Haloferula helveola: one gene and its partner. The protein of the gene in region 2 interacts with the protein of the main gene of each other region in a pairwise test. Links are inferred from orthologs where the notes say so. Each region holds a gene or a part of one and is shown on either strand. Other genes may lie near its edges. The genes, in order: HAHE_RS04730 and rlmN.

What was found.
Region 1: the proteins of rlmN (region 2) and HAHE_RS04730 interact in binary tests that used the Escherichia coli proteins (3 or more experiments, as listed by UniProt). The link is inferred for Haloferula helveola from one-to-one orthologs.

Annotation. Positions count from the first base shown.
Region 1 is NZ_AP024702.1:1,359,522-1,374,722, forward strand. Bases 5,180-8,135 are described here. They hold HAHE_RS04730 (cell division protein FtsZ), read right to left. Parts: upstream 7,517-8,135; coding sequence 5,843-7,516; downstream 5,180-5,842. Other genes in these bases: HAHE_RS04725 (response regulator transcription factor), read right to left, coding at 5,180-5,629; ftsA (cell division protein FtsA), read right to left, coding at 7,531-8,135. Outside these bases: HAHE_RS04715 (YceI family protein), read left to right, coding at 1-616; metH (methionine synthase), read left to right, coding at 711-4,562; more of HAHE_RS04725, read right to left, coding at 4,550-5,179; more of ftsA, read right to left, coding at 8,136-8,730; HAHE_RS04740 (cell division protein FtsQ/DivIB), read right to left, coding at 8,738-9,712; HAHE_RS04745 (D-alanine--D-alanine ligase), read right to left, coding at 9,716-10,639; murC (UDP-N-acetylmuramate--L-alanine ligase), read right to left, coding at 10,643-12,940; murG (undecaprenyldiphospho-muramoylpentapeptide beta-N-acetylglucosaminyltransferase), read right to left, coding at 12,937-14,028; HAHE_RS04760 (hypothetical protein), read right to left, coding at 14,153-14,437; HAHE_RS04765 (hypothetical protein), read right to left, coding at 14,463-15,047; HAHE_RS04770 (PhoH family protein), read right to left, coding at 15,106-15,201. UniProt on the Escherichia coli protein: Essential cell division protein that forms a contractile ring structure (Z ring) at the future cell division site. The regulation of the ring assembly controls the timing and the location of cell division.
Region 2 is NZ_AP024702.1:2,754,656-2,769,883, forward strand. The notes cover bases 5,541-8,523. They hold rlmN (23S rRNA (adenine(2503)-C(2))-methyltransferase RlmN), read right to left. Parts: upstream 7,594-8,523; coding sequence 6,487-7,593; downstream 5,541-6,486. Other genes in these bases: HAHE_RS10110 (hypothetical protein), read right to left, coding at 5,541-5,635; HAHE_RS10115 (glycosyltransferase family 32 protein), read right to left, coding at 5,649-6,467; HAHE_RS10125 (ammonium transporter), read left to right, coding at 7,779-8,523. In the rest of the region: HAHE_RS10080 (response regulator transcription factor), read left to right, coding at 36-710; HAHE_RS10085 (sensor histidine kinase), read left to right, coding at 707-2,140; carboxy-S-adenosyl-L-methionine synthase CmoA, read left to right, coding at 2,198-2,980; HAHE_RS10095 (isoprenylcysteine carboxylmethyltransferase family protein), read left to right, coding at 2,977-3,714; HAHE_RS10100 (helix-turn-helix domain-containing protein), read right to left, coding at 3,719-4,075; HAHE_RS10105 (DinB family protein), read left to right, coding at 4,157-4,738; more of HAHE_RS10110, read right to left, coding at 4,919-5,540; more of HAHE_RS10125, read left to right, coding at 8,524-9,008; HAHE_RS10130 (family 43 glycosylhydrolase), read right to left, coding at 9,068-10,039; HAHE_RS10135 (PEP-CTERM sorting domain-containing protein), read right to left, coding at 10,270-10,920; HAHE_RS10140 (amidase), read right to left, coding at 10,994-12,670; HAHE_RS10145 (lysozyme inhibitor LprI family protein), read left to right, coding at 12,776-13,459; HAHE_RS10150 ((deoxy)nucleoside triphosphate pyrophosphohydrolase), read right to left, coding at 13,557-13,952; HAHE_RS10155 (metallophosphoesterase family protein), read right to left, coding at 13,949-14,731; HAHE_RS10160 (tetratricopeptide repeat protein), read right to left, coding at 14,786-15,228.

The DNA of each region.
Region 1 (15,201 bases), 1.4 Mb from region 2 along the record:
AGGCATCGAGGGCTGGAAACAAGCCGGGTTGGACACGGAGGGCACCACTTCAGCCCCGGCAATTCCCGAGCCGCCGAATGGCACGCTCGACCTCGACCTTTCCGAGTGCCGGCTCGAGTGGACCGGGCGGAATCTGCTGAACAAACATTTCGGCACGATCGCGATTACCGCGGGGGCACTGGACTTCGACCACGGCCAGCTGACCGGCGGGCGGATCGAGTTCGATCTGCAGTCACTCCGCTGCACTGATCTTGGTGGCGACCCGCTCCACGATGTCCTGATCCGGCACCTCCTCGATCACGATTTCCTCGACGCCGCCGAGCATCCGGATTGCCGGCTTGAAATCACTGCTGCCAAGGAGCTGCAGGATACCGCACCGGGCACGCCCAATCTCGCTGTAACGGCGGAATTGACCCTGCGAGGGATCACCGAGCCGATCGAGTTCACCGCCTGCTCCGGTCTCACCCCGGACGGCAAGCCCGCCGCCCAAGCGTCATTTGCCGTCGATCGGACCCGATGGGGAATCCTCTACGGATCCGCCCGGTTCTTCGAAAACCTCGCCGGCCACCTCGTGAACGACATGATCGAGTTTCAAGCCCGGATCGTCACCCGTTGAGCGATCGGCAGGACCCCCGAAAATCTCCCATCATCAAATCGTGATATGATGATTTGTCTCTTGCGGGCGGTCGGGGATTTCCTAGGTTCTGGGCATGCCGCGACCCGACGCGACCGCTGAACTGACCGCCGCCCTGGAGAAGCGCATCCTGATGCTGGATGGCGCGATGGGAACGACCATCCGTGGCTACGGCCTGAAGGAGGCCGACGCCCGCGGCCAGCGGTTTGAGAACACCGAAAAGGATCTCCTCAACAATGGCGACATTCTCTGCCTGACCCGTCCGGATGTCATCGCCGACATCCACAAGCGCTTCTTGGAAGCGGGGTCCGACATCATCGAGACCAACTCGTTTTCCGGCACGTCGATCGCCCAGAGCGAATTCTTCGTCGAGGATCCGCGGGAGTCGGGCAAGGGACGCAAGGATCCGGAGTTCTACCAGAAGGTTCTCGACGATCCCTTACTTAGGGAGCTCGCCGCGGAGATCAACATCGCCTCGGCACGCCTCGCGCGGGAAGCCGCCGAACGGGTCGCCAACGACACCGGCGTCGCACGCTACGTTGCCGGCGCCATCGGCCCGCTGACGGTCGGGCTGAACAACTCGGCCGTCGACCCGAATGACCCCGGCTTCCGCTCGGTGACCTTCGACCAGGTCTACGAGGACTACAAACGGCAGATCCGCGCGCTGGTGGAGGGCGGCGTCGATATCCTGATGATCGAGACGATCTTCGACGCGCTCAACGCCAAGGCGGCGGCGGTCGCGGCCCAGGATGTTTTCGATGAGGACGGCTTCCGCCTGCCGATCATCATTTCGGCCGCCGTCGGCAAAGGTGGCGAGACCATGATCTCGGCGCAGAAGGTCGAGGCCCTTTGGAACTCGGTCGAGCACGTCAAACCGCTGGCTGTCGGCCTCAACTGCTCGCTCGGTCCGGAGGAGATGCGACCGTTCATCGACGAACTGTCTCAGGTCTGCGGCACCTACGTTTCCTGCTACCCGAACGCCGGAATGCCGGATCCGCTCTCGTCCACCGGGTTCCCCTATCTTCCTGCCGACATGAACCGGCTGGTCGGCGACTTCGCTCGGTCGGGTTTCATCAATCTCGCCGGCGGCTGCTGCGGCAACACCCCGGAGCACATCGCCGAAATCGCGAAAGCGGTGCGCGAGGTCGAGCCGAGGAAACTTCCTACGCTCGATCCCGTACTTCGCCTCGCCGGCACCGAGCCCTACAACCACACGGCGGACAAGAATTTCCTGATGATCGGCGAGCGGACCAACGTCGCCGGCTCGCCGCGGTTCCGGAAACTCGTTCAGGAAGGCAAGCTGGAGGACGCCCTGTCGGTCGCGCGCCAGCAGGTCGACAACGGCGCACCGGTGATCGACATCTGCTTCGACGACGGCCTCATCGACGGCGTTGAGATGATGTCGCGATTCCTCAATCTCGTGCAGTCCGAGCCGGACATCACGAAGGTGCCGATCACCGTAGATTCCTCGAAGTGGGAAATCATCCTCGCGGGCCTCAAGTGTCTGCAGGGCAAGGGTATCGTGAACTCGATCTCGCTCAAGGAGGGCGAGGACAACTTCCGCGAGCAGGCCCGGACGATCATGAAGTTCGGCGCCGCCGCGGTGGTGATGGCCTTCGACGAGAAAGGCCAGGCCGCGACCTACCAGGACAAGACCCGGATCTGCGAACGCGCCTACCGGATCCTCGTCGACGAGGTCGGTTTCAACCCGGAAGACATCATCTTCGACCCCAATATCCTCACCGTCGCCACCGGCATCGAGGAGCACAACAACTACGCGGTCGATTTCTTCAACGCGACCCGCTGGATCAAGGAGAACCTTCCCGGCGCCAAGGTCTCGGGCGGTGTCTCGAACGTGTCGTTCTCGTTCCGCGGCAACAACCCGGTCCGCGAAGCGATGCACTCGGCCTTCCTCTACCACGCCGGCAAGGCCGGGATGGACATGGGCATCGTCAACGCAGGCATGCTCGAGGTTTACGATGAGATCGATCCGGAACTGCTCAAGCACGTCGAGGACGTCCTCCTCAACCGCGACCCGGGCGCAACCGAGCGATTGCTCGACCTCGCCGAACAATTCAAGGGTCAGAAGAAGGAAGCCAAGGCCGAGGATCTTTCATGGCGGGAGGCGCCGGTCGAGAAGCGGCTCGAGCACGCGCTCCTCAAAGGGATCGACCGCTTCATTGAGGAGGACACCGAGGAAGCCCGGCAGAAGTACGAGAAGCCACTGAAGGTCATCGAGGGTCCGCTCATGGACGGCATGGGCGTCGTCGGGGATCTGTTCGGCGCCGGAAAGATGTTCCTCCCGCAGGTCGTGAAGTCGGCCCGCGTGATGAAGAAGGCGGTCGCCTATCTCGAGCCCTACATGGAGGAGGAGAAGGAGGAAAAACTCGCACCGATCATCGAGCGATTCCAAAAGGAAGACGCCTCGCTGACCGCCGAACAGGCCCGGATCAAGGCCGAGAAGACGCTCTCCGCCGGTCGCGTGATCATGGCGACCGTAAAGGGCGACGTGCACGACATCGGCAAGAACATCGTCGGTGTGGTGCTCGCCTGCAACGGCTTCGAGGTCATCGACCTCGGCGTGATGGTGCCGTGCGACAAGATCCTCGAGACGGCCATCGAGAAGAGCGCCGACATCATCGGGCTGTCGGGACTGATCACTCCGTCGCTCGACGAGATGATCCACGTGGCCAAGGAAATGGAGCGTCGCGGAATGTCGACCCCCGTGCTGATCGGCGGCGCCACCACCTCGGCGGCGCACACTGCGGTCAAAATCGCGCCGCACTACAGCGGCCCGGTGGTTCACGTGCTCGACGCCTCGCGCTCCGTGCCGGTGACCACCTCGCTGCTCTCCGAGGACGGCCGCGGTAAATTCGTGGCTGACAACGAAGCGCAGCACGTGACGCTGCGTGAGAACTTCAACAAGAAGGACAAGCCGACGGTGTCGCTCGAAGAGGCCCGCAAGAACGCGCCGCAGTTCGACTGGTCCGCCGGATCACCTGCCGTCCCGTCGTTCACCGGCACCCGCGTGATGGACGGACAATCACTGCGCGAACTCTCCGAATACATCGACTGGACGCCGTTCTTCCATGCTTGGGAGCTGCGCGGAGTGTGGGATCGCGAAACCGAGACGCTCAAGACCCGCAACGAAGGCGGAGCGGCACAGGCTCAGGAACTGTATGCCGAAGCGAAGGAACTGCTCGAGCAGATCATTGCCGAGAAGCGCTTCACCGCCCGCGGCATCTACGGCTTCTTCCCGGCGAATGCCGAGGGCGACGACATCATCGTCTGGCAAGACGACACACGCGGCACCGAACGCGCGCGCTTCCACACGCTGCGCCAGCAAGTGGCGAAGGAGTCCGAAAAGCCCCACATGGCCTTGGCGGACTACATCGCTCCGGTCGGTGCCGCGAACGATTACATCGGCGGCTTTGTCGTTGGCATCCACGGTGCCGACGAGTGGGCGAAGGAGGTTTCGGAGAAGGAGACCGACCCCTACAAATCGATCATGATCAAGGCGATCGCCGACCGGCTCGCCGAGGCGTTCGCGGAGCTGCTTCACCACCGCGCCCGGGTCGAATGGGGCTACGAACGCCCGAACGAGTTCAACCACAACGAACTGATCAAGGAGAAGTATCGCGGCATCCGCCCGGCCCCGGGATATCCGGCCCAGCCGGACCACACCGAAAAGCCGGTCCTGTTCGATCTGCTGGAGGCCGCGGAAAAGACCGGCGTCACCCTGACCGAAAGCTGTGCGATGCATCCCGGAGCCGCCGTGAGCGGACTGATGTTCTCCCATCCGGAGAGCCGCTACTTCGCGATCAGCGAGCTACAGAAGGACCAGATCGAAGACTACGCGAACCGCAAGGGCTGGACCGTCGAGGAAGCCGAAAAGTGGCTCGGGCCGTGGCTCGGCTATGCCGGCTGACCGCCCTTCAGATCGAGGAACCGGCGAACCGCCGCGATCCGGTTCTCGACGCCGAGCCGCTGGAACACCGCCTCCAGGTGTTTCTCGACCGTCCGCGGGCTGATATCGAGGATGATCGCCGCCTCGGCGCTGGTCTTGCCTTCGGCGATCCATTCCATGATCTCGCGCTGGCGCCGGGTCAGGATCGCCTTCAGCGCTTCATCCCCACTCGGCAGGCTTCCGGACACCGGCATGATGAGAATGATCTCACCGTTCGCCTTCGGCATCGCGTAGCACGGCATCACGCCCCCGCCGAGGTCGATCTGGATCTGCTTGAACTGCGCGGTGACCGGATCCGTCCAGGCATCCATCAGTTCCATCCGATGGGCCATGTAGGCCTCTTCGGGCATGATCCGGAACGCCTCATCGAGCGCCCACCACTTTTCAGCCTGACGCACCGCCTCGTAGCTGAGCGGCATGATCTCCTTCTCGGAGTTCAGCTGCACGATGAAGATCGCGACCGGCGCCCCTGCCGAAGTGGTGAGAAGGAAATTGCGAACCGCATGCTCGACACTCTGGCTGCCGATGCGCTCGAGGACCGCGCGTGCGATGAACAGGACGGCATCGAACACCTCACGGTTCTCCGAGTTGAAGATTCCGTCGCGCTTGTAAGCAATCAGCAGCGTGGTCTTGCGGCAGCAGGTCGCAAGCTTGCCGAACAGCGCCTCAAGCATCGGCCTGCCTTCGTGCAGGATCTTGTTGAATTCGAGATTCGCATACTCCTCAGGATCGACAAAATCACTCGATGCCACACCCAGTTCGCCGGGGTCCTGCTGAACCACCTTGTCGAGCAGCGGGTGTTCCCCGTAGAGCCGGTTGAGGTCGTCCAGCCTCTCCCGACCGGTATCCGCAACCCGGCCCTGCCCGTAGATGTTCAGGATCTTGCCGTGGGAACAGGACTCGCTCAAGACGCAGGAGTCCGCGCCGATCAGAGGAGGAAGATCCTTCGACAGCAAAGTGGCGACCTCAGAAAAACTCCTCGCCGATTGCAGGGAGTTCGAAAGTTGGAAGTAGGCTTTACCTAGCACGGATCAGCAACGGGGGAAGTTCTGCGTAAGACTACGCACGATCCCGGTACGTATCAACACGCATTGTGGGAAAGCCCCAACGCTGACATGTTTCCCCCGCTCCGAGTGAGGAAGTTCCAACGATCTTCGCACCTGAGCGCTACAGTTTTCTTTGGGGGGAGACGGCTCCGTCGGACTTGTGCCGGCGGGGCCGTCCATTTTTGAGACGTTGGCTCACTTGCGCTTCTTTCGCAGGAATGCGGGAACGTCGAGATCCTCGCCTTCGAAAACACTCGGATCCGAGCCCTCGAACCGCCCTTTGGGGCCCCCGTCGAAGCTCAGCTCTGACTGAGACTTGCCGCTCTTCGGAGCGAATTCGTCCTCGAGGTCGTCGAGACCTTCTCCGAACAGATCGTCAGGCGCCGAGGCGAAATCATCCGTTTCCTCCTTCGACTTCGCGGGCCGGTCCTTGCGCCGCTTGGGCAGCTTGCTACCGACCGGCTTGAGCGTGAAACCTGACTCGGCGAACGGCGCGTCATCATCGTCATCCGGCTCGAGCCGCGGAGGCTCTTCTTCCTCCTTCGGTTCGGACTCCGCAAAGAAGCCGTCATCCTCCAGAGACCTCGGGGTATCGGGCTCTTCATCCTCCTCAACCTCCGGCTCTTCAACCTCTTCAGCGACCGGCTCGTCCTCGTCCTCCGGCTCGTCGGGTTCCTCTTCCGGTTTTTCCGGTTCCTCGATCTCAGGTTCGGCGACCGCCTCAGGCTCCGGATCCGGCGCCCACTCGGGCTCGGAGTCCTCCTCCATCTTGTCCTCGGGTTCCGGTTCGGGCTCCGGGTCCGGCTCGTCCTCCACCAGCGGCGACGCGAAGCCTACACTCGGCTCAAGACCGGAAGCCGACCTTTCGGCGCGCTCCATCGTCGGGCGGTCCCGCAGCCTTTCCTCCGGCAGCGAACTGACCAGTGTGATGCTCAGTTGGTCGTTCATCCCGGGATCGACCGCAGCACCGAAAAGTACATGAGCACTCGGGGGCACGTGTTTGCCAAGGCTCTCCATCAGCAACTCGATCTCGAAAAGCGTGAGGTCCTCGCCGCCGCAAAGGTGCACCAGCACCGACTGCGCGTCCTTGAGAAGGGCGCCTTGATCGAGAAGCGGACTGGCCAGGGCGTTGCGCAGTGCCTTCTGCGCCCGGTCCTTGCCCCGGGCGATGCCGGAACCGAACAGACAGCGCGAACGGGTCGTCCGCAGCGCACTCATCAGGTCGTCGAGACCGATGTTGATCAGGCCCGGTCGCACGACCAGACGGATCACCGCCTTGATGCTCTCGGAGATCATCCGGTCGGCCGCGGCGAACGCCTCGTGAATCCCCTGCTTGGCCAAAACCAGTTCGCCCATCCGGCTGTTGTCGAAAGTCACCAACGCATTGGAGAGAACCGCCAGTTCGTTCAGCGAGGTCTCGGCCTGCTCACGGCGACGCCGACCTTCGAAGACGAACGGCATCGTCGCGAACATCACGACAAAGGCCCCTTCCTCACGGGCGATCCGCGCGACGATCGGTGCCGAGCCGGAACCGGTGCCACCACCGAGACCGACGCAAACAAACACAATCTTCCGCCCTTTGAGCGAGGCGCGGATCTCATCCTCGGCTTCCAGCACCGCCTGATGGCCAAGCTCCGGGTCGCCCCCGGTTCCGAGCCCCTTCGTCAGGTTGCGTCCAAGCTGGATCCGCTCTCCGGCCACCGAGCCGGAAAGCGTGCGGATGTCGGTGTTGAGGGCGAGCAGTTCGGCGCCGTCGAGACCGTCGAGCGCGACGCGGTCGAGCATGTTGGCACCAGCCCCTCCGAGGCCGACGATTTTGACGGATGACGTCGGGATGACGTTCTGCGGGTCGCGTGGGAATTCGATCATGGCAAGGGTGTGGGTCAGCGGGCGAAAGGCCAAATCTTACGCAGGAAGCCGCGCTTCGGCGACCTCTCGCTTTCGACAATCTGGGCGTATCGGATGAGTCCGAGGGCGGTGGTGAACTGGGGGTCCTTGAAACTGGCTTGCACGCCGCTCAGTTCGGGCGGCTCGGGACGGTAGATATCCCGGCGGAAAATATCGTGCGCGAGCTCGCCAAAGCCGCGCATCAGGCTGGTGCCACCGGCGAGGAACACGCCGGTGCCGATCTTGTCGACCGATCCGTCGGGCAGGCGCTTGAGCAGCAGCCCGAGGGTCTCCTCAAGGCGCTGGCGGATGATATCGTTGAGCAACTGGCGCTTCACCTCGGCCTCGGCGAAGCCTTTCTCGTCGCCCACCTTGACCACCCCGACCGAACGGGCGGCGTCGCCGGAGGCATCGCCCTCGCGGACCTTGAGGAGCTCCGCCTTCGAGAAGGGCAGGCCGGTGACGAGGTGGATATCGTTGGTGATGTGATCGCCACCGACCGGAATGCATCCGCTGGCCTCGATCATGCCATCGACGTACAGCGCGTAGTCAGTCGTGCCGCCGCCGATATCGATCACCAGCGCTCCCCGGTCACGGGCCTCACGATTGAGAGCCACCTGCGCGGTCGCGATCGGCGAGAACACGAGGTCGTCGACATCCAGCGGCATCTCCCGCACACACTTGATCTGATTTTCGATCCGCGAACGGATGCCATGCACCACATGGTAATCCGCTTCCACGGTGCGGCCGGTGAGACCCACCGGGCTGCTCGCCTGATGAAAGCCATCGACCCCGAACCGGCGCGGCACATGGTGAAGATAGACGTGATCCGGGGGAATGGTGACCGCACGCGCGATCTCCTTCGCTTCGCGAACATGGTCGGCGTCGATCGTGTCCTCGCTGTCCGGCAGGCGGAAACTTCCCTGGTGGTTTACTCCTTGGATGTGTGAACCGGTGACTGCCAGGAAGACGCTGCCGATCTCGACGTCGCTCGCGTCCTCCGCCTTCACCAGCGCGTCCTTCACGCAGGCGCGGACCTGGGGAAAATCATAGATCTCGCCCTTCCGCACGCCGACCGACTTCGACTGCCCGACTCCGAGAATCTTGACCGAGCCGTCCGACTTCACCTCACCGACCACCATGCAGATCTTGCTGGTGCCGATTTCGAGTCCGACGTGGATCTTGGTTCGTGCCATGGAGGGGTCAGCGTTCGAGGAGTTGGCGAAGGTCGGCTTGTCCGGCGGACTCGGGCTCGGGTTGCAATTGCGCTTCCTCTACCGGGATTGCCCGAGGAGGCGCGACTTCGTGGAAAGTCACCGGCTGGTTGCGCCGCCCGACCAAGACGATCGTCGCGATCCGGTCCCCTTTTTCCCGCGCATGTTCCATCGCGGCAAGCAAATCACCCATCTGCCGTTCGAGGTCACCGTGACCGAAGGTCGCTTCGATGCCGTCCCGGGTCGTCAGCACACAGCCCCAATCCTTGTGCAACCGGATCGAGTCGATCCAGCCGGAGGCCTCGGGTAGCATCTCCTCGGCAACGCGGTAAAGGCGAAGCAGCCGGTCGAAGTCGGTATTCACCAGCTTCTCCCCCGGAACAAGGGCCTCGCCGCCATTCCTCAACTCCATCACCGGAAGATCCAAGGCACTGTCGAAATCCCCTTCGGGGCACGGGAACAGCCTGCCCGCCCGATCGATCATCAGCCCCCGGTCCCGCCCCCTCGGAGGCACACCGAGCTGCTCGCAAGCGATCCACAGGAACGGCTCGCGCGCCTTCACCCGGATCACCAGATCTCCCGGAAACTCGCGGGTGACACTCGCGTTGGAGATCTCGGGCAAGGCGACCAGACTGGCACGGATCTTGTCGGGGTCGCAATCGAAGAGGCTGCCGGACAGGTCGATGCCGGTGACTTCCAGCAGGCGGATCTCATCGATCGCGGGATTGTCGTTGAGCACCAGATGCTGGATCCGGAACTCGTCATTCTTCAGAAGGCCCTTCTGCACCCCGAGCCAGATCCCCCATCCGGCCGCGACAATGAGCGCCGCGAGCAGCGTGTAGCGGATCAGCGAGAAAACCGCGCGGCGGAAGTCGTGCCAGAAAATCCGCGGCGACATCACGCTCGCACGCAGCACCTTCACCTGGCGGCGCTGGCGGACTCGTGATGTGCGGCGTTTGAACATGGCTTATCGGGCTCCGAGGTTCAGTGAGATTTCGGCGATACGGATGCAGAGATCGGCAAAGGGAATCCCGTGGGCGGCGGCCGACTTCGGAAGCAGGCTGGTTTCGGTCATACCCGGAATCGTGTTGGCCTCGAGCACGAAGGGATTGCCGTCCGCGTCGAGCAGCACGTCGACCCGCGAATAAACCTCGATGCCGAGCGAGCGATGGCCGGCAAGCGCCGCATCCAGCACCCGCTGCGTGGTCTCGGGATCAAGGTCGGCCGGGCAGTAGTAGTCGCTTCCCGCCCCACCGCCGAGCCACGGATACTTGTTCTTCATGTCGTAGAAGCCGTCGCGCGGGGCGATGTGGACGATCGGCATCGCCACATCATCCAGCACCCCGACGGTCAGCTCCTTCCCTTCCACGAACTGCTCGACCAGAATCTCGTCTCCATACTTGGCGGCTTCCTCCATCGCCGGCATGGCCGCGGAGGCCTCTCTGACGATGCTGACCCCGACACTCGATCCCTCGCGCGGCGGCTTGACCACGAACGGCGCCTCGAACGAGGGCAGGCGAGGCCCGCCGGACACGTCAACGATCTCGGAGGCAGGTGTCGGAACACCTGCGGCGACAAACCGCGCTTTGGCGAGATTCTTGTCAAAAGCAACCCGGCTGCTCGCCGCTCCGGCTCCGGTGTACGGGACTCCCCGTTTTTCGAGAATGTCCTGCAACTGTCCGTCCTCGCCGAAGGTCCCGTGGATCACGTTGAAGGCGAGCCCGGTAGCGTCCGGCAAGACGAAGTCCGGACCATGCACATCGACCGGCACCGCATCGAGACCGGCCCCCTGCAACGCGGCAACGACCGCCTTGCCCGACGCCAGCGAAACCTCGCGCTCGGAGCCCGGTCCGCCCATCAGCACGGCGATTTTCAGTGATTCCGGCAACATGGTCTAAAAGGTGGGTTCGTCTTCACCGATGATCTTCACCTCGGTCTCAAGTTCGATGTTCCGTTTCATACGCGCCTGCCCGCGGATCCGTTCGATCAGTCCGAGCACGTCGCCCGCCTTCGCACCGCCGCGGTTGACGATGAAGTTGCCGTGCTCGGCGGACACCTCGGCCGGACCTTCGCCCGTGCCTTTCATGCCCAGCTCGTCGACGAGCATACCGGCCGGCACAGCCTCCGGGTTCTTGAAAATGCAGCCGGCGCTGGCAGCGACCGGCTGGGTGGCACGACGCTTGGCGCGGGAATCGTCCCAGCGCTGGCGGATATTCTCGGCCGTGTCGGGTTCGCCGGAGAAGACCGCCTTCAGGGCGAAATTCCGTCGGAGTTCGGGCACGTTGCGGTAGAACGACTCAACCTCATCGCGACTCCGGGTGACGATCTCCCCATCCTCGCCGAGCAGCGTCACGCTGACGACCTGGTCGAAGGTCTCGACGCCCATCGCCCCCGCATTCATGCGCAGGGCGCCACCCACGTTTCCGGGAATGCCTTCCATCCACTCGAAGCCACCGATGCCGGCCGCTTCGGCCACACTCGCCACCTTTTTCAGGCGCACTCCCGCACCGGCGACGACGTGACCCTCCTCATCCACATGGCAGTCGTTGAATTCGCCGCCCTTCGGATGGATCACCGCACCGCGGATGCCGCCGTCGCGCACGAGCAGATTCGAGCCCCGGCCAACCACACGCACCGCGATGCCGCGCTCGCGGCAATACGCGACCGCCTCGGCGAAGGCCTCGAAAGTGTGCGGCTCGATCCAGAACTGTGCCGGGCCGCCGACCAGCATGGTCGTATGACGGCGCATCGGTTCGTAGAGGCGCACCGTCATCGCTCCGTCGGTCACCAACTGCAGCATCTCCTCGACGACCTTCTGGTCGCGCGCGATCCGCGTACCCGCTTCGTGCACATTGCCGGCGCCGAGCGTGATCAGCAGGTCGCCCGGGTCTAGGGCGTTGCCGACGCGGTGGTGCGCGGCGGCAAGGTTGGGCACCGACACCGCCGTGCCGCCGTGGCGGTTCACCGCATCGACAACCGTCTGGCCGCTGACGCCGGGAATCGGCCGCTCGCTGGCGGGATAGACATCGCACACGAAGACCTCATCCGCCTTCGCCAGCACCTCGCCGAAATCTTCGGCAAGTGCCTGAGTCCGGGTGAACCGGTGAGGCTGGAAAAGAACTACCACGCGCTCCGGCTTCAACTGTCGCGCCGTCTGCAGTGTCGCCGCGATCTCGGTCGGATGATGGCCGTAGTCGTCGACAATGCGCAGCCGCTTCGACAGATACTTCGTCTCGAACCTCCGCTTGGCGCCCGCGAAGCTGTTGAGAGCCCTAGAAACGAGCAGGAAATCCGCGCCAAGCCGGTCGCAGGTGGCAATCGCCGCCAACGCATTGAGCACGTTGTGCCGCCCGGGAATGGCCAGTTCGACCTCGCCGAGCTTCTCTCCCTTCCGGAAAACCGAGAACGCGGTCGCGCCACGCAACTCACGGATTTCCCCGGCGACGTAGTCGGCATCCGACCAGCCGTAGCTGATGGCTTCCGGATGACCGCCGCAAACGTCCTTCGCGCCCTCGTCCTCGGCGCAAAATACGATGGGTCCCGTAGTTTGCGCGATCAGGGTCCGGAACACCTCCTTGATCTCGTCAATGTCGCGGTAATGATCGAGGTGCTCCGCTTCGATATTGAGCACGATCGCGCAGGCGGGATGGTAAAGCGCCAGCGTGCCGTCGCTCTCGTCGCCCTCGGCGACCATCCACTCTCCATGCTCCGACCACCGGGCGTTCTGTCCGAGCACCGGGATCTCGGCACCGACGTAATGGCTCGGATTCAGCCCGGCCTCCCGCAGTCCGTGCGCGACCATCGCCGAGGTCGTCGTCTTGCCATGGGTTCCTGAAACGATGATCCCCTTCCGTGTGTGGAGGATCGCCGCGAGGCACTCGGCGCGGCGCATCATCCGGATCCCGTTGGCGCGGGCCGCGGCGAGAGCCGGATTCTCGGGCCGGATGGCGGAGGAATACACGACGACATCGGCGCCATCCACCGCATCGGCGGTGTGCGGCGATGAGAATCTCAGGCCAAGTCCCTGCATCCGCTCGGTCTCGGCGCTGGTCACCTTGTCCGAACCACTGACCCGGTGGCCCATGCCCATCAGCAGCAGGGCAAGCCCGCTCATGCCCGATCCGGCGACACCCACGAGGTGGATGCGCAAAGGTCGGGAAAGGTCGGTCAGCCGTTGGGAAAGTTCGTTCATTTCAGGGTCGCCTCGACGGCGCTGCACACCCGCGCGGCGGCATCGGGAAGCGCGAGCGCCTTGGCCGCCGCCGACATGCGCTCCCGGGTTCCGGGTTGCAAGAGCTCAGAAATCCTCGCCCCGAGCGAGTCGACCGTGAGGTCGGCCTCCTGCTCGAGAAACGCCGCGCCGGCGTCGGCGAACACGCGTGCGTTGAAGGTCTGGTGATCGTCCGCCGCAAAGGGAAACGGCACGAGAATCGAGGGCAAACCGAGATACGCGAGTTCCGTCATGCTCGACGCCCCCGACCGCGCCACAACGGCATCGGCCACCGCGTAGGCCGACGGCATGTCATCGCAAAATCCGACCACCCGGTAGCCGTCGCGTCCGCCGGCCTCGGCTTCGACCCGCTCCTGATCCCCCGGGCCGGCGATGTGAAGCACCTGAAGTTCCGGATCGAGCGGCGCCGAGGCGACCAGTGAGTTCAGCTTTCTCGCGCCCTGGCTTCCACCCATCACCAGCAACGTCGGCTTCGACGGATCCAGTCCCCACTTTTGCGCCGCCACCGCCCGATCGGGCAGCTCGCGCAGCTCCGCACGCACCGGCGTGCCGGTCACCACGCACTTCGCCTTGGTGAAGTGCTTGCAGGCCGCCTCCCACCCGACCAGCGCCTCGCGACACCAGCGGCTCGTGAGCCGGTTCGCCTTGCCCGGAAGGGCATTGGAATCATGGACGAAGCCCGGCAATCCGAGCCGCTTGCCGGCCAGCACCGGCGGCAGCGACGTGAATCCGCCCATCCCGAGCACGGCATCCGCCCTGAAGTCCTTCAGCAGCCCCTTGCAGCGTCCGATCGTCTTCCAGAGGCTCAGGAGAAACGGCACCATCTTTGGCGAAAGCGTCGCCGGCTTCGGCAGCGCCGGGATCGTTTCGAACCGGTAGCCCGTGTACTTCCGGGACGCCTCCTGATCGATCTTCTTCTCGGAAACCAAGAGCAGCACCTCGCCGCCACGCGCCGTCCATTCCTCCGCCACCGCAAGCCCCGGGAAGAGATGTCCTCCCGTGCCGCCGCAGGCGATCACCAACCTCGGTTGCCCGGCGCGATGTTCCATGTGCGAAGTCCCAATTTGCCACGCGCCTGTCCCGGACGCGCAACATGGGCGGACCATGCAATATTTCCTGATTATCAGGCAATACTCAAAACCCGGGAAGCTCGGGATTTCCGGCTCGGCCGGATCAGCGTCGGGCCATCTGCTTGCGGAAAAGCGGCAGCAATTCGGCCTCCATCCACTCGAAGGCCGCTTCGAGGCCACCTTGCCGGTAGATCTCCCCGATCTTGGCCTCGACCCGGGTCGGCTGGCCGAAGGCGCTGAGGAAGTCGTTCGAAGTCAGACGGGTGAACCACTCGCCGTCCATTTTCCCGCGCTCCTGAAGGACCCAAGTGCGGGCGAACAGTGCCAGCACGGCATCGCCGATCCATGCGCTCTCCCGCTCGGCCTTGATTTCGTCGTCCTTCTTCATCTGCGCGGCGAACCTGCGCCGAAGGTCACGGGGAAGCGAGTTTTTCCCGCCGCTCCTGCTCGAGCCGCTGACGCAGCCGTTGCTCGGAATCACCGTCCCAGTAGCCGGGCTTCAGCTCCATGAAAACACTTGAGTAGGGCAAGGCACTGGTGGTCCGGATCACCAGCACATCGAAGCTGCGCTGCGCGTCCTGCACCAAGGTCAGCAGCGAGTCCTGATCGAGCTCGGTCACTTCGTAGCCATGCAAGGCGGAGTCCAGCTCGCCGCGGTAACTGTCGATGCCAGGAGCGAAATCATTTTCCACCGCCCGGAGTTCACGGGTCACGTAGATCTGCGGCCGCACATGCTCGGTCCGCTCCAGAGTCTTGAGCACCTCGTCCAGCACGACCGGGATCGGTTGGTAGGAATTCACCTGTCGGGTTCCCGGCCGGCTGTGGGCCGGAAAAGAGCTCTCCGCAATAACGATCCAGTTTCGGTAGCCGAGTTGCGACGCCTGAACCTCCACCGCCGCTTTCCAGCCGCCGGCTCCGGAAGACCCCGGCCACGCGCCGCAGCCCGCCACCATAAGCGACAGCGGAACCCACAACCAGCAACCGAGGCGGACCTTCACGGGGAGCAGTAAATCCCTGCTCCCCGAAGCTGTCAATCGGCGGTCCGTCGCCAAGCGGTCACATCAGGGTGGCCCCGGCCTCGGCCAGCTCCGACCGCTCACCGCGACTCAAGGGCACGTGAGCCACGAACGGCTGACCTTTCAGGCGGTTGCG
Region 2 (15,228 bases):
TCTCATCCGGAACGTGGTGGAATTTCCGCTGACCGATGCGCTGCCTGCTGGTTGAGGATTACGCCCCCCTGCGTGAGAACGTGGCCGAATGCCTGCGGGAGGACGGCTACGTCGTGGATGCGAGCGCGACGGGCGACGAGGGGCTCTGGTACGCGCGGAACCATCCGTACGACGTGATCCTGCTCGACATCATGCTGCCGGGGGTGGACGGACTGACCATCCTGAGGAAGTTGCGCGAGCTGCAGGACAAAACGCCGGTGCTGGTGATCAGCGCGCGTGACTCGGTCGACCAGCGGGTCGAGGGGCTGGATGCCGGTGCCGACGACTATCTGGTCAAGCCCTTCGCGTTGGCCGAGCTTGCGGCCCGCACCCGTGCGCTGCTGCGCCGCCGCTACGACCACGAGTCGCCATTGCTCCGTGTCGGGGATCTGGAAATCGACACGGTCACGAGGCAGGTGTCCCGTGCCGGTTCGGCGATCCCGTTGACCCCGCGCGAATACGGGTTGCTCGAGTATCTCGCCCACCGCACGGGGCAACCGGTGAGCCGCACGGATATCTGGGAACATGTGTACGAGGACCAGGAGGGAGGTTCCAGCAACACGGTCGATGTCTACATCGGCTACCTGAGGAAGAAGCTGAATGCCGGCGGCCGGGATGAGCTCATCCACACCCGCCGCGGCTTCGGCTACGTGCTTTCGACCGAGCCATGAAGCATCCGTCGATGCGCGTCCGGCTGATGGTCGGCACCGGTCTTGCGGTGAGCGTGGTGCTGCTCGTTTCGCTGGTCATCATTTATCAGTCGGTCTCGCGGATGCTGCGCAAGGAAGTGCGGCTTCAGTTGCTCAACAGCGCGTCACTGCTGATGAAGTCATCGGAGTTGGAGCCGGGTGGGGTGGTTTACGAGTGGCACGAGGCTCTGGAGTCGGACGACACGACGGGGGTGCTCGGGTTGTTCCAGTTCTGGGACCAGAACAGCGGAACGACGGCCGGGTCGCCGGCGCTCGGCGGCGAATCGATCGAACGTTTCCATGGCGAGCTGAACCAGCCGGTGCTCAAACCGATCACCTTGCCGGACGGCCGCCCCGCCATGGCGGTCGGTGTGTTGCATCTTCCCTTCCTCGACGGGGAGGGCCTTGAGGAGATGAAGCGCCTCGGGAAAGTACTACAGCCGCAGGATTTTCCCCAGGTGCTCGTCTGTGCCCGGGAAACCCGATCTCTGGATCAGAAGCTTGGCCGATTCCGCGGTCACCTGATCCGTGCGGGTGCGGCCACTCTGATCGCGATCTGGGTTTCGGTGGGCTGGATCACCCGGCGGACGCTGCGGCCGATCGACGAGCTGGCGGAGCGTCTTGATCGTCGCTCCCGCGAGGACGAAGGTCCGGTGCCGCCGATTCCCGACGGGATGCCGGTGGAACTCACGGCGCTGGCCGGTGCCTTCAACCGCACGCTGGAGAGGGTCGAGGCCGCCCGAGAGCGCGAGCGTCGCTTCGCCCTGCACGCCGCGCATGAGTTGCGCACTCCTATTTCAGGCCTCCAGGCGATCCTTGAGCAGGCGGTTAGTCGGCCGCGTGATGCCGACGAACTTACCAAGCGGATCGAATCCGCCCTCGGTGTCGCATCCGGCATGCGCGGCACGGTCCACACCCTGATGCGGCTCGCCCGGATCCGCGGTGGGCTCGAGCAGGGGGTGAGCGAGCCGTTCGACCCGGCGTTGGCGGTCCGCGAGACGCTGGACGAGGCGAAGGAGCGCTTCGAAGACCGAGGGATCGAACTGGCCAGTTCGATCCCCGATGGGGCGCACGCACTTGATGGTGATCCGGAGCTGTTCCGTCTGGTGGTCGGCACCTTGGTCGACAATATGGTTCGACATGCACCTTCCGGTTCGGAGGCAAGGGTGTCTGCGGACGAGGGAGCGTCCGGGTTCCGAGTCGTGATGACGAACCGTGCCGATGGACTTGCCCCTGAAGAACTGCCGCGCTTGTTCGAACCCTTCCAACGCGGCGAGGCATCGGTCGGTCACGAAGGTTCCGGCCTCGGGCTCAGCCTTGCGCGGGAGGTGGTGCTTGCGATGGGTGGCGCTATTGACCTTCGGCTGCGTGACGAAGACCTCTTCGAGGTGGAGGTGAACTTTTCCCGCTGAATTTCGCGGTTCTCACGATTCTCTCACTTCGGGTGGTTAGGATGGCGTCACCGTTCGATGAAAGCCGTCGCATCCACCCAACCGCTATCGCCCCTTTCCGTGGTTCGGACCGCCGAGACCACCGACCGCGTGTTCGACACGCCGGACGAGAATGTCGCCGACTTCCGGTTCGGCGCGAAGGTCGCCTCGGTCTTCGACGACATGGTCAGCCGCTCAGTACCCTTCTATGGGGAGATGCAGCGGATGATCGCCGAAATGGTCGGCGACTACGCGGTGCCCGGCTCCAACGTTTATGATCTCGGTTGCTCGACCGGCACCACCTTCCTAGGCATCGACGGGAAGGTGGCGCCGGCCGTCAAATTCGTCGGCGTCGACAACTCGAGCGAGATGCTCGACAAGTGCCGCACCAAGCTTTCCGCAGCCGGCATCACCCACGAGGTCGAGCTGGTGAATGCCGATCTCAACGGCGGCGTGCGCATCGAAAACGCCTCGGTGGTGATGCTGGTGCTCACCCTGCAGTTCGTCCGCCCGCTCTACCGCGACAAGCTGATCGCGGACATCCTCGAAGGCATGAACGAGAACGGCGCCTTGATCCTCGTCGAGAAGGTCATCGGCGAGGACTCGCTCTTCAACCGCCAGTTCATCAAGTACTACTACGACCTGAAAAGGCGCCACGGCTACAGCGAGCTTGAGATCTCGCAGAAGCGCGAGGCGCTGGAGAACGTGCTCATTCCCTACAAGCTTCTCGAGAACCGCGAGATGCTGCTCAGGGCCGGCTTCCGCTACTGCGACACCTTCTTCAAGTGGTACAACTTCACCGGAATGATCGCCGTCAAATGAAGGTCCGGCTCGGTAACTTCCTCTATCACTACCGGAACGTCCTGTTTCCGTTGGTGTACTCGCTTCTCTTCATCAAGGGACCGCTTCTGGTAGGCGACTACCGGATCGCAGCACTGGCCGGTTTCGCCATCGCAAGCGCCGGCCAGTTGCTGCGAGGGGTCACGGTGGGGCTGGATTACATCAAGCGCGGAGGCAAGAACCGCATGCCCTACGCCGACGACCTGGTGACCGGCGGGCTTTTCAGCCACTGCCGAAACCCGCTCTATGTCGGCAACCTGACGATCCTACTCGGCGCGGGTGTCGCGTCGAACTCGCTGCTCTTCCTTACGGCCGGCATGGCCTTCTTCCTGTTCGCCTATTCGTGCATCGTGGCGGCGGAGGAGAACTTCCTGCGCGGCAAGTTCGGCGACGTCTTCGATCGGTATTGTTCGGAGGTCGGCCGCTTCACCCTCAATCCGAAGGGACTCGCCGAAACGATGCGCTCGATGCGCTTCAACTGGCGTCGCCTGGTGAGCGCGGAGTACAACTCGGCTTTCATCTGGATCGTCGCCGCTTCGGTCGGGGTACTGCAGAACGCATGGCTTGCCGGTGACATGGCTGGTTTCACCGCATCGGCGGCCGAGGGCATCTTGGCGCTCGCCGTGATCGGCTACGCAGTCGCGCGCGTCCTGAAGAAAACCGGACGGCTTCGCCAGTCCGTTGCGGAGCCGACCGGCGAGGCAGCCCGGGCCTGAGTTGTTATCCGAGCCGTGCCTCGGTGCCGGGCTCCCATTTCAGGCCCCAGTCGCGGATGGCAAGCAGGAGCGGCTTGAGCGATTCGCCTTTCTTGGTGAGGGCGTAAGCGAAGCGCTTCGAGCCATCTTCGGCGGGCACCTTCTCGATCACTCCACCCTCGGTCAGCCGGGTGAGCCGGTCGCTGAGGATGTTGGTCGGGATCCCTTCCGGCGAGCCGGCGAAGTCCTTGAACCTCGATCGACCGAGCATCAGGTCGCGGATGACGAGCAGCGTCCAGCGGTCGCCGAACAGATCGAGCGCGCAGGCGACCGGACAGGGAGAACGGCGTTCGGGGGACTCGGGCTTGTTGCGGGCTGCCATGCCCGAGGCTCGCATTCATAAACTTGCATTTCAAAAGTAAAATAACTTGCGAAATGCAAGTGAGTGGGTAGGGGTTTCTCCATGTCTGTGGTCACCGAACCGAAACTAGCCGCTCCTGGAGCGGGATTGCCTGCGATGGAGCTGATGATCGCCCGGATCATGTTCGGGCGAAAACGGAAGTCGGGATCCCGCGATGGATTTGACCGGGAGTTTCACAAAGAGCGGGAGCTGATCCGGAAGCGGGTTGCATCCTGTGATCCGTCGCGGCGAGGCGAGCGGGTGCTCATCAAACGCCTGCGTGGCTTGGAAGACAGCAGTCGGAACTGGTCGGTGTGGATGACGCTTGATCACCTCCGCATCTGCAACGGGGTGTTCGCGGCAGTGATCGGCGGTTTGAGTCGCGGGCAAGTTCCCGAGAAGGAAGCCAGCACCGCGGATGTGAAGCCGTCGCCCGAGGTGGGTGAAGAGATCGAGGCATCGTATGGGGCATCTTGTGATGCGTTGTTGTCGGCGGTCGGCGCGGTGAGCGATCTCGCAACGGATGAGCGCTACGCCCATCCATGGTTCGGGCCGCTCGATGCGGCCGGCTGGCATGCCTTGTCCGCGCTCCACATGGGCATCCACCGTCGGCAGATCGAGAAGATCATCGAGGGGTTGGGTTAGCGTATCGCTCAGCCCCGAGGGGCGCGGATGATGTTGGCGCACCTTGAGAACATGCACCGACGACCTACTCTGCCTACGCCCCTCCGGGGCTTGGATTCCACTCCGGTCCGACATCCCCGGGGTGAACCCCGGGGCTAAGTGCCTGCGCCCCTCCGGGGCTTTGAGCACGAGTGGGGTCGCCTACTTGGCCTCCAGATCCGCGAAGATGCCGGTGCCGGCGCGGACGGAGATCTTCTGGTTCTTGGCGTAGGCCCGACCGGCGGCTGACCGGATCGCTGTGCGGTTGCCGCCCTTGCGCCATGACTCGATGGCATCGTGAAGGATGAAGGAGCCCGGATACATCAGTTGCCGAGTAAGAAGCAGAGGCTCCGAGCTCATCCGTTCGAGGCGTGGAGTGAAGTAGCTCTCGCTGAGGCAGCACAGCGCGATGGTTGCGGTCGGGTTGTTTTCGACGGGCTTCGGCTTCGGCAACTGGAGTTCCATGAAGCCGTTGTGACCGATGAATGCGACGAGCGCGTGCTCCTTCGATGCCACCGCCGCTTCGAAGTCGAGGAGGCACTTCTTCATCTCCGCACCGCGATAGGCATCGGCGGTCAGGACGAGGCCCCCGTCAGCGTGCCGGAACTTGAGGCGCCGCAGGATTCCGGGTGCGGGATTCTTCACCGCGTCCACGGTCTTCCACTTGCTGCTGCGCTTGAAGTAGGACGCCAGACCGTCGTCGCATCCCCAGTAAAGGTTTCCCTCCGGGTCGTCGCCATTCCCGATCTTCTCGCCCACCTTGACGATTCCCTGGGTGGCATTGTCGCAGAGCGCGACGAATACCCGGATCGACTTCTCTTCGTCCGCCTTGAGCGAGACGCCCGAAATGAGAAACACGACCATTAGTAGCATTTTCATGGTTGTGGCGAGATTACCCGTCTTGACCTCGATGTCGATGTGCTCGTTGGCTGCTGACCAACGGCTCGGTCAGGTGACTGTAGTGACGCTTGAAGAGCCGGATGTGGCGGTAGCGCCAGTAGATGGTGTATTCGAAACCGAAATCCTTATCGATCTCGACCAAGCGATGGGGAGCGGTGTCGAGAAGCGGCACGATCGCCTGGGTGTAGGCCCATGGGCCCGTGACGAGGAGGACTGCTCGCTGACCGATGCCGTCGCGGGACTCGTCGTAGTTGAGAATGTTTCCGAGCACCAAGAGGATCGCGGCACGGAGGAACGGGTGGCCGGCCGCGGCCACGATGTGCCACTGCTGGAATTCGCCGAGCGCCGGAATTCCGGGTGTGTCGGTGATTCCCCACTCGGGGAAACGCTGCTGGTTCCAGTGGGAGAGCACGTAGGATTCGTCCGGCCTTAAGACCTGGTCCAGCGGCTCTTTTGCGGTGCTCTTGATGTCGAGGTAGACGCCGCCTTCGGCATACATCAGGAGGTAGCGGAAGAGGTCGGCCCGGGCGGCGCCGTAGGCCGGCCGGATCATCCGGTAGATCCCCAGCACCCGGTCGCCGTAGCGGGCATCGATCCAGCGTTCGATGTCTGCATCGCTGAAAACCCGGTGGCTCCATCCGGGATTGCGTTCCCGCATTCGGCGGATGTTGCGGAGGATCTTCCGCGGCAGGCGTTCCGGGTCCGCACAGGTCTGGTAGATGCGCTTCGGGATGCCGGTTGTCGGCTCGAACGCCGGAAGCTCGATATCCGGCATGCTTGGTGAATTGTCGCGATCGGAAGCTTCGGTCATGGCATCAGGGACCGCTGCCTCATCCCTTTGCCGGAGCCTCGATGATGCCTTCCTCGGTCTCCTGCTTGAGACGGAGCTGGCCGCAGGCGGCATCGATGTCGTGACCCTTCTCCAAGCGCAGCGTGGCGGACACGCCAGCGTTCTTGAGGATGTCGCGGAAGGCGCGGCACTGCGCTTCGGAAGGGCGGACCCAGTCGAGGCCCTCGACGGTGTTGTAGGGGATCAGGTTGACCTTGGCTTTCAGGCGACGGGCGTGGCTGGCGAGGATACGGGCTTGCTCGAGGTCGTCGTTGACGTTCTCGATGAGGATGTACTCCAGCGTCAGGTGCTGCTTCTTACGGGAGTTCCAGTAGTCGAGTGCCTCGAAGAGCTCGGCGGTCTTCCACTTCTTGTTCACCGGCATGATCCGGTCGCGGACCTCGTCGGTGGCGCCGTGAAGGGAAATCGCCAGGCGAATCTGCTGCGGGTGGTCGGCCAGCTTCCGGATCTGCGGCACCAGACCCGAGGTGGAAATCGTCAGGTGGCGCGCACCGAGATGAAGTCCCCACTCCGAAGTGATGATCTCGATCGCCGCCATCAACCGGTCGAAGTTGGCGAAGGGTTCGCCCATGCCCATGAAGACCAGGTTGTCGACCCGCTCGCCGGAGAGCCACTCGGCGGCCAGCACCTGCCCGGCGATCTCGGCGGGTTCCAGATTCCGCGAAAAGCCGGCGAGTCCCGAGGCACAGAATTTGCAGCCGTAGGCGCAGCCGACCTGGGACGAAACGCAGAGCGTGCGGCGATCGGAGCGCTCGCCGTAGAGGGCCGGATTGGCCGGGATGAGGACCGACTCGACATAGCGGCCGTCGTGGAGCTTGAAGAGGAACTTGCGGGTGGTGTCGGCGCTGCCTTGGGTTCGCGAGTGCTCGAGCGCGTGCAGACGGTGGGTCTCGGCGAGCCTGTCCCGCAGCGCGGCCGGCAGGTTGGTCATTTCCTCAAACGTCCCGGCCTTTTTCTTCCAGACCCAGTCGAGGATCTGCCCGGCCCGGAACGCGGGCTGGCCCCAGTCGGCCATCAGGGCGGAAAGGTCGTCAATCGAGAGGCCGGTCAGGGCGGGGAGCACGCGGGAGGGTGGAATATCGAACATCGAACGTCCAACTTTGAAGATTGAGGGCCGTGGGGCTCCGGATGCCCGGAATCCCGCCTCGGGCGCGGACACAGCGGGAACTCGACAGATTGTGGGCGAGAATCGAAAACGCCCGAGGCATGAACAACATTCATAACAAATGGCGATTGGTTGCGGGATTGCTCATGGCATCGGTCCTTCCGGCCATGGCTCAGGAGGCTCCGACGGCCCCGGATAGTGGGGATACCGCATGGATGCTGGTTTCCACGGTGCTGGTGCTGCTGATGACGCTGCCGGGCCTGGCGCTGTTCTACGGCGGGCTGGTCCGCGGCAAGAACGTGCTGAGCATCTTGGTCCAGTGCTTCGTGATGGCGGCACTGATGAGCGTGCTGTGGATCACCTTCGGTGCCAGTTTCGCCACCGGCAGCGACGAGAACCTGTTCATCGGCGATTCGTCGAAGCTGATGCTCGGGCACATGACGGCCGACACGCTGAACGGAACGATCCCGGAGAGCGTGTGGCTGACCTTCCAGATGACCTTCATCATCATCACCCCGGCGCTGATGGTCGGTGCCTTCGCCGAGCGGATGAAATTCTCGGCGATGCTGATTTTCACCACCCTCTGGACGATCCTGTCCTATCTGCCCGTCTGGCACATGGCCTGGGGCGGCGGTTTGTTCCACGACTGGGGCGTGCTTGACTTCGCCGGCGGCACGGTGGTCCACATCAATGCGGGGATCGCCGGTCTGGTGGCCTGCATCATGGTCGGCCGGCGTCGCGGCTACCCGGGGCCCAACCTGGTCCCCCACAACGTTCCGTTCACCGTGATGGGGGCGGGGCTGCTGTGGGTCGGCTGGTTCGGCTTCAATGCCGGCTCGGCCTGCGCGGCGGATGCATCGGCCGGGATGGCGATGCTTACCACCCACGCGGCGACCGCGGCCGCGGTGCTGGTGTGGATGGGCATGGAATGGATGATCCAGAAGAAGCCAACCGCGGTCGGTGTGGCGACGGGTGCCGTGGCCGGACTGGTGGCGGTCACCCCGGCGGCGGGATCGACCACGGTCGGTGGCGCGCTGGCGATCGGCGCGATCTCGAGCTTCGTCTGTTACTTCACCGCGACCAAACTGAAGCACGCGTTGAAGTTCGATGACTCCCTCGACGTCTTCGGGGTGCACGGAGTCGGCGGGATCGTCGGTGCCATCCTCACCGGGGTCTTCGTCCGCGAAGGGATCCTTGAGGAAGGTGTGACCACGGCCCAGCAGACCTGGGCGCAAACGCTGAGCGTGCTGGTCACCATCGGCTGGAGCGCGGTCGCGGCCTTCATCGCGCTGGGTGTGGCCAAGGTGGTCACCGGCCTGCGGGTCAGCGAGGATGTCGAAGTTGGCGGACTCGACCGCTCCGAGCACGGTGAGGAAGCCTACAACAGCGAGGGCTGATCCGGAGTTTTCCCCAAGCCTCCCGTGGCTCCGGCTGCGGGAGGCTTTTTCGTTCCGACTCAGCGGATGGGCGCCGGTTCCGGGCCTTCGTCGGTGGGTGTGACCTTCGAAATCGTGCCGTCGGCCGCGAAGCTGATCTTCTGGATCGAGCATTGGCGCTGGCCGGTGAGTGGCGGCTCGTTCTTGGTCGATGGCCAGTAGTGGTAGCAGATGTACCATTGCTTGGTGCCGGGGTGCTGGAAAAACGAATGGTGGCCCGGCCCCTTGTGCGACTCGCCCGAGTTGAGGATCGCGCCCCGGTACTTCCACGGTCCGACCGGCGAGCTACTGGTAGCATAGTGGACCGAGTAGTTCGGGTTGTTCCAGCCGCCGTGGCTGTAGGAGAGGTAGTAGGTGCCGTCGATCTCGTGCATGAAGGCGCCCTCGGTGAACTCCGGAGGCGTCGCGACCTCGACCTCCTCGCCGAGCTCAATGAGATTCGGCTTCAGCTTCCACACCCGCAGCTTCGCGCCGTTCGATCCGCCGGCGTAGAAGTAGGCCGTGCCGTCCTTGTCTTGGAAAACCATCGGGTCGATCGCCTCGAAGCCGTTGCCTCCTGTCAGCAGCGGCTTGCCGATGTCCTTGAACGGGCCGGCGGGATGGTCCGCCACCGCGACGCCGATGCGGCTGGGGGTCGGATTCTGGGGGCCGACCGAGAAGTAGAAGTAGTATTTCCCGTCCTTCTCGGTGATCCCCGGCGCCCACAGCCAGTGGTTCCTGGCGCCGTCGTCCTTGATCCACGAAATATCGGCCATTTTCAGGATCGGCTCGCTGGCTTTCCAGTCGACCAGGTCGGGCGACGAGTAGGCGACGAAGTCAAAAGAGTGGAACTGGGCCTTGGGGTCCGAGGCGTGGGTCGGGTAGGCCCAGAACTTGCCGTCGAAGACCGCGACGTGCGGATCGGCGCCGGGGAAGACCGGATTGGCTTGGCAGATCGCGGTCAGAACGAAGGCGACGCCGAGGCGTAGGGAGTGGCGGCTGGGTTGTTTCATGGGCTCCGAATGAACGGTCCGGGCGGGGAAATGGTTTAGGGGGAATCTGGCGAGCGGGCCATCTGTTCCCAGCTGCAATTTCCGGAGCGCGACCCGCGGAATGCCAGATCGGCGGACCCGACCTCTCCAAGCATGGTGAGGAAGCCTCCAACAGGGAGGGCTGATCCGGAGTTTTGCCAAGCCTCCCGTGGCTCCGACTCAGCGGACGGGCGATTCTCCAGAGGCGTCGGTCAAGCCCGGCGCCTGCGCAAAAGCAGCACGCCACCGAAGGCGGCGAGAACGAAAGCCGACGGCTCCGGCACCGGATCGTAGCGGGTATCGGCGCCCGAGAGGCGCATCATCCGGCCGACGCCGGACCCGTAGCCGGAGGTCAGGTCGGTCGTCGACTGGTGGGCCTGACCGCTGCCGGTATTCAGCATCTCCATCACGAAGTCCGACCCTGGCTCGACATTGACGATGGCGAGAAAGTAGGTGCCGTCCGCGAGAACGATCTCCGTGTCGAGGTCGACCTGATAGGTGAACCGTCGAACGGTCGGATTGATCCGGGTCCGGTTGTAGAGGGTGGTCTCGCTTTCCGCGACCAGCGAGCCGGGTCCGCCGGCGGGTCCGTTTGGCAGGAGGATGGCAATGGCGAAGTCCGGGAGGAAGGCATCGCTGGAGTCCTGTCCCGTGAACTCGATCGACCGGAGGGTGCCGCCCGAGGTGGTGACGGTGGCGGCGAGGAAAATGTCGGGTCCGCCCGGTCCGTATTCCAGATCCGCAGCCATGGTGGCGTTGGTCGTGTAGCTGGGCGCGCCGTTGAGGATCGTGGCTGCCTCCGTGGTGAGCGAGGAGCCGAATACGATGGCGGTGACCGCGAGGAGGGAGGAGGGGAATCGCATGGGGTGCTGCGATCTGCTAACAGCTTTGGACGAGGCGCGTCAAGTTCAGCGGAGCAGCGATCGAAACCGTGCATCATGCAACCCGCCCCCGATGAAGGAGCTGTTCCGAGAAGCTCACTTCAGGAAGGCGGCGGGCGACAAGATTCTCAGTGAAATACGAGAGACTTAGTAGCAGATCCTCGCGCCACCACGGGGCGATGGCCTGCATGCCGATCGGGAGCCCGAACGAATCGTAGCCGACAGGGATCGAGATGGCCGGCAGGCCGGTGAGGTTGCCGCAGGCGACGAAGCGCATCAGCTCCGAGAGGGTTGCCAGGTCGGACTCTCCGCCGTCCGCCGCATCGGGTCGGATCGGCGGAGCGGTGCGTCCGGTGATGGGCGTCAGGATGATGTCTGCCATCCCGAATGCGCGGGTGAAATCGCGGATGGCGCGGGTCCGGACCCGGTTGGCGATACGCCGGTCGGCGTCGCCGAGGAATGCCGCGAGCGCGAAGTTCATGCGGACGTCGAGGCCGTGTTCCTTGCGGTGTTCGGGGAGGAACTGCGACATGCACTCGAGCATCTCGGTGACGATGAGGATCAGCTGCGCCACGCGCATGTCGTCGAGTCCGGGTATTTCGATCGGCACCACTTTGGCCCCGGCATCTTTGAGAGCCTCGACGACCTTTTCGATGGCCGCGACGATCTCGGGCTCGGCGTCCTTGAACCATGGCTCGTAGATACCGATCCGCAGGCCGTTGAGATCGGAGGGAGGTCCGCTCGGGATGACCGGGGCCGGTTGGCCCGCGGTCATCGGATCGCGAAGGTCGGGTCCGGCAATGATTCCGTAGGCGCAAGCGACATCGGCCGTGCTGTTGCCGATCGGTCCGACGTGGCCGAGCGACGCACAGAGGGGAAACGCGCCGGCTTCACTGACGCGACCGAAGGTCGGCTTGAGTCCGACGACTCCGCACAGGCCGGAAGGAATGCGGATCGAGCCGCCGCCATCGGCACCGATGGCGACCGGGCAGAGTCCGGCTGCGACCGCGGCCGCCGATCCGCTTGAGGAGCCTCCGGTGTGTCGCGTCGGATCGAAGGGATTGCGGACCGTGCCGTGGTGCGGGTTCAGGCCCGTCACCCCGAGGCCGATCTCGTGCATGTTGGCCTTGCCGATCAGGAGTGCCCCGGCGGCGCGGAGGCGCTCGACGGTTGTCGCGTCCTGCTCCGGCCTGTGGCGGAGAAAGGCGGTTCCGACGGTGGTCGGGTAGGGGAGTTGGTCGAGCTCGTCCTTCACCGCGACCGGCACGCCATCGAGTGCCGACAGCGGCCGGCCTTGCTTCCAGCGTTTGGAGGATGCGCGAGCTTGGGCGAGAACATCGTCTTCGTCGCAGGCGATGATCGCGCGCAGCGGCGGGTCCGCGGCATTTGAGCGGCGGACCGATTCGATCACACGCGTCGCAACGGCTTCGGGATCGGTGGTGCTGTCTTGGTACGCCCTCCGGAAGTCTTCGATGGAGGGCTGAGGCAAGGTCGGTGGCGCGGCGCGGCTTTCGGAGAGTTCGGCTTGGTCGTTTGAGGAGGCTTCGACCAAGGGCGTTTCGGTCGCTGGTTCCTCAAGTTCCAGCCGTCGCAGTCTGGAAATGCCGAGGGTTCCGAAAAGCGGCCGGTGAAGAAGCCGGCTGATCCGGGGCTCTTCCAACATTGAGACCAGGAGCCGCAGCTTCGCGCCGGCCAGACGGGGCGACTTCGGTTTGATCAGGTCGTACGACATGGTCCGGATTCTCAGTTATCATGGACGGTTGGTGACGGGATGCCAGCCCGCTTGTGCACGTGCTGGCGGATTGAATCGCCCCGTCGCATGGTCCATGGTCGCGGCATGATTCGATGGATGGTCGGGTGGGTTCTGTTGGTGGCCGCGTCAGCCGATGAATTGTCGGAGGCGAAGAAGTCGTTCGAGAAGCAGGACGCGGCACTGAACAAGACCTATGCGGAGCTCAAGAAGGGGCTGGCGCCGTACCTTTTCGAAAAGCTTCAGGAAGAGCAGCGCGAGTGGATCGAGCATCGCGATTACCTGAGCGATTACTTTGATGAGCGACGCGAGACACCCGAGCAGAAGGCGGAGAAGTGGGAGATCGCGGCCGGGCTGACGGAGTCGAGAGTCGAGTGGCTGAACGCATGGAACCGGATCGGAAAACGCGAAGGCTGGAGCGGGAAGTATTCCGACAGCCGTGGCGGATGGCTGGAGATCGTCGAGAAGGACGGCAAGGTGCACTTCGCCCTGAGCGTGGTTCGGGGTCCGACCTTTCACCTCGGAGACATCCGCGGTGAGCTGCGGGTGAACGGAGGCATGGCTTGGTTCGAAGTGAAGGAGGAAGGGCAGGACGCGCCGACGTGGCTGACCTTTGTGGAGACGAACGACGGAACCGGGCGGATCCGGGTGTTCGGGGCGAACACGCAGTATTTTCACGGGGCCCGGGCCTACTTCGAAGGCAGCTACCTTTGGCTGGGTGAATTGACCGACGAGGAGAAGCGGGAGGTGATCGAGGGCGAGGAGAAATAGGCCGGGGTCCAGGCACCCTGAAGGGGCGCCCGATACCAATCAGGTACGTCGTGCCCGGGGGATTGGGCGGACAGCGGCCTACCGGGGGCGGTCAGCCCTACCTTTTCTCCGGCAGCGATAGCCACTCGGCGAGGATGGGGAGGTCGGCGGCGGCGAGGTCGAGTTCGTCGAGCTCATCGGCCGTGCACCAGCGGATCTCGCTGTGCTCGTGAGGGTGGGGTTCGCCATCGGTGATCCGGCAGACGATCGGGATCAGCCGGATCGGGCCGCGGCCGTAGTCGTGGACCACCGGGGTGAGTTGGCGGAGCGGCTCGACCGTGATTTCAAGCTCCTCCCTGAGCTCGCGGACCAGAGCAGGCTCGGGGGTTTCACGGGGCTCGACCTTGCCTCCGGGGAACTCCCACTTGCCGCCGAGGTGCTTGCCTTCGGGGCGGCGACAGGCGAGCAGGCGGCCGTCAGAAGCGAGGATCAGGCCGGCGACGACATCGATCATCGGCCCTCGGCGAGACGGTCGGCGAGCATCGGCGGCAGGTCCGCCTCGCGGATCTTCCGCTGGGTGGTCTCGATGTCGTACTCGACGCGCCGGAAGACGACGAGCTTGTGCTCGAGATCGTAGATTGCGTAGCAGGCGCGCCAGTCGCCATCGCGCGGCTGGCCGACCGATCCGACGTTGATGAAGTACTTGGCGCCGCCTTCGATCGCGACCGATTCGGCCGGGATCTCCTGGACCTTGTCATCCTTGATGTAGACCCGCGGCACGTGGGTGTGGCCGTGGAAGCAGACCTGCGTGAACTGGTAGGAGAAGTTCGACATCGCGTCGAAGCGGTTGGTCACGTAATTCCAGTTCGACGGCTGGTCGAGGGTGCTGTGGACCACGGTGAAGTCGGCGACCTGCCGGACCATTCTCAGACGACGGAGCCACAGCCGTTGTTCGTCGGTGAGCTGCTCGCGGGTCCACTCGAGGGCGGTCGCGGCGACCGGATTCATCGAGTCGAGCGAGTGGGTGCCCGAGGCGTCCTCGTCGTGATTGCCCTTGATCGTCGGGCAGTTCATCTCGCGGACGATTTCCAGGCAGGCGGACGGATCGGCATTGTAGCCGACGATGTCGCCCATGCAGATGTAGTCGTTGCAGCCCTGCTCCTTGGCGTCGGCGAGGACCGTCTGGAGCGCCTCGAGGTTGGCGTGGATGTCGCCGAAGATCGCGATGCGTTTCGATTCCCGTGCGGCGGCCGGTTCATCGGCAGCGGTTTCCTCCGTGGGGGGATGGGCCACTTTGGGGGCAGGAGGAGGGCCGCTCGGGCGTTGCATCGGACTCTGGGTGGGGAATTACTGTTGTTCGAGAAACTCGCGGGCCGTGAAAACGCTGTCTTTCTCGGCGATGGCGAGCTTTCTTTCAAGCTTACGCAGGTAGCTGGCAATCCCATTCATGGGGTAGTTCTCGCGGATATCGAGATAGTACTGGCCCAGCAGGCGGTAGGCGTGCTTCTCGGAGCCGAAGAGTTCCATCGCGAGCGGCTCGGGGTCGCGATCGGGATCTTCCCGCATTTCGAGGGCGAAACGCAGCGACAGCATGGTTGGAACGCTGCCGCCGGGCTCCTGTTGGAGCTTGCGGACGAGGGGCAGCGCCTGATCGATGTACTTGTCCGAACGGGCCATCGCGTAGGCCTCGGCGCGGCGGATGTAGGGGAGGACGTCACCGATCTCGACGGCTTTGTGGAAGGCGTCGGCGGCTTTCGTGTAGTCGCGGGTCTCGGGCTTGTTGACGTCGC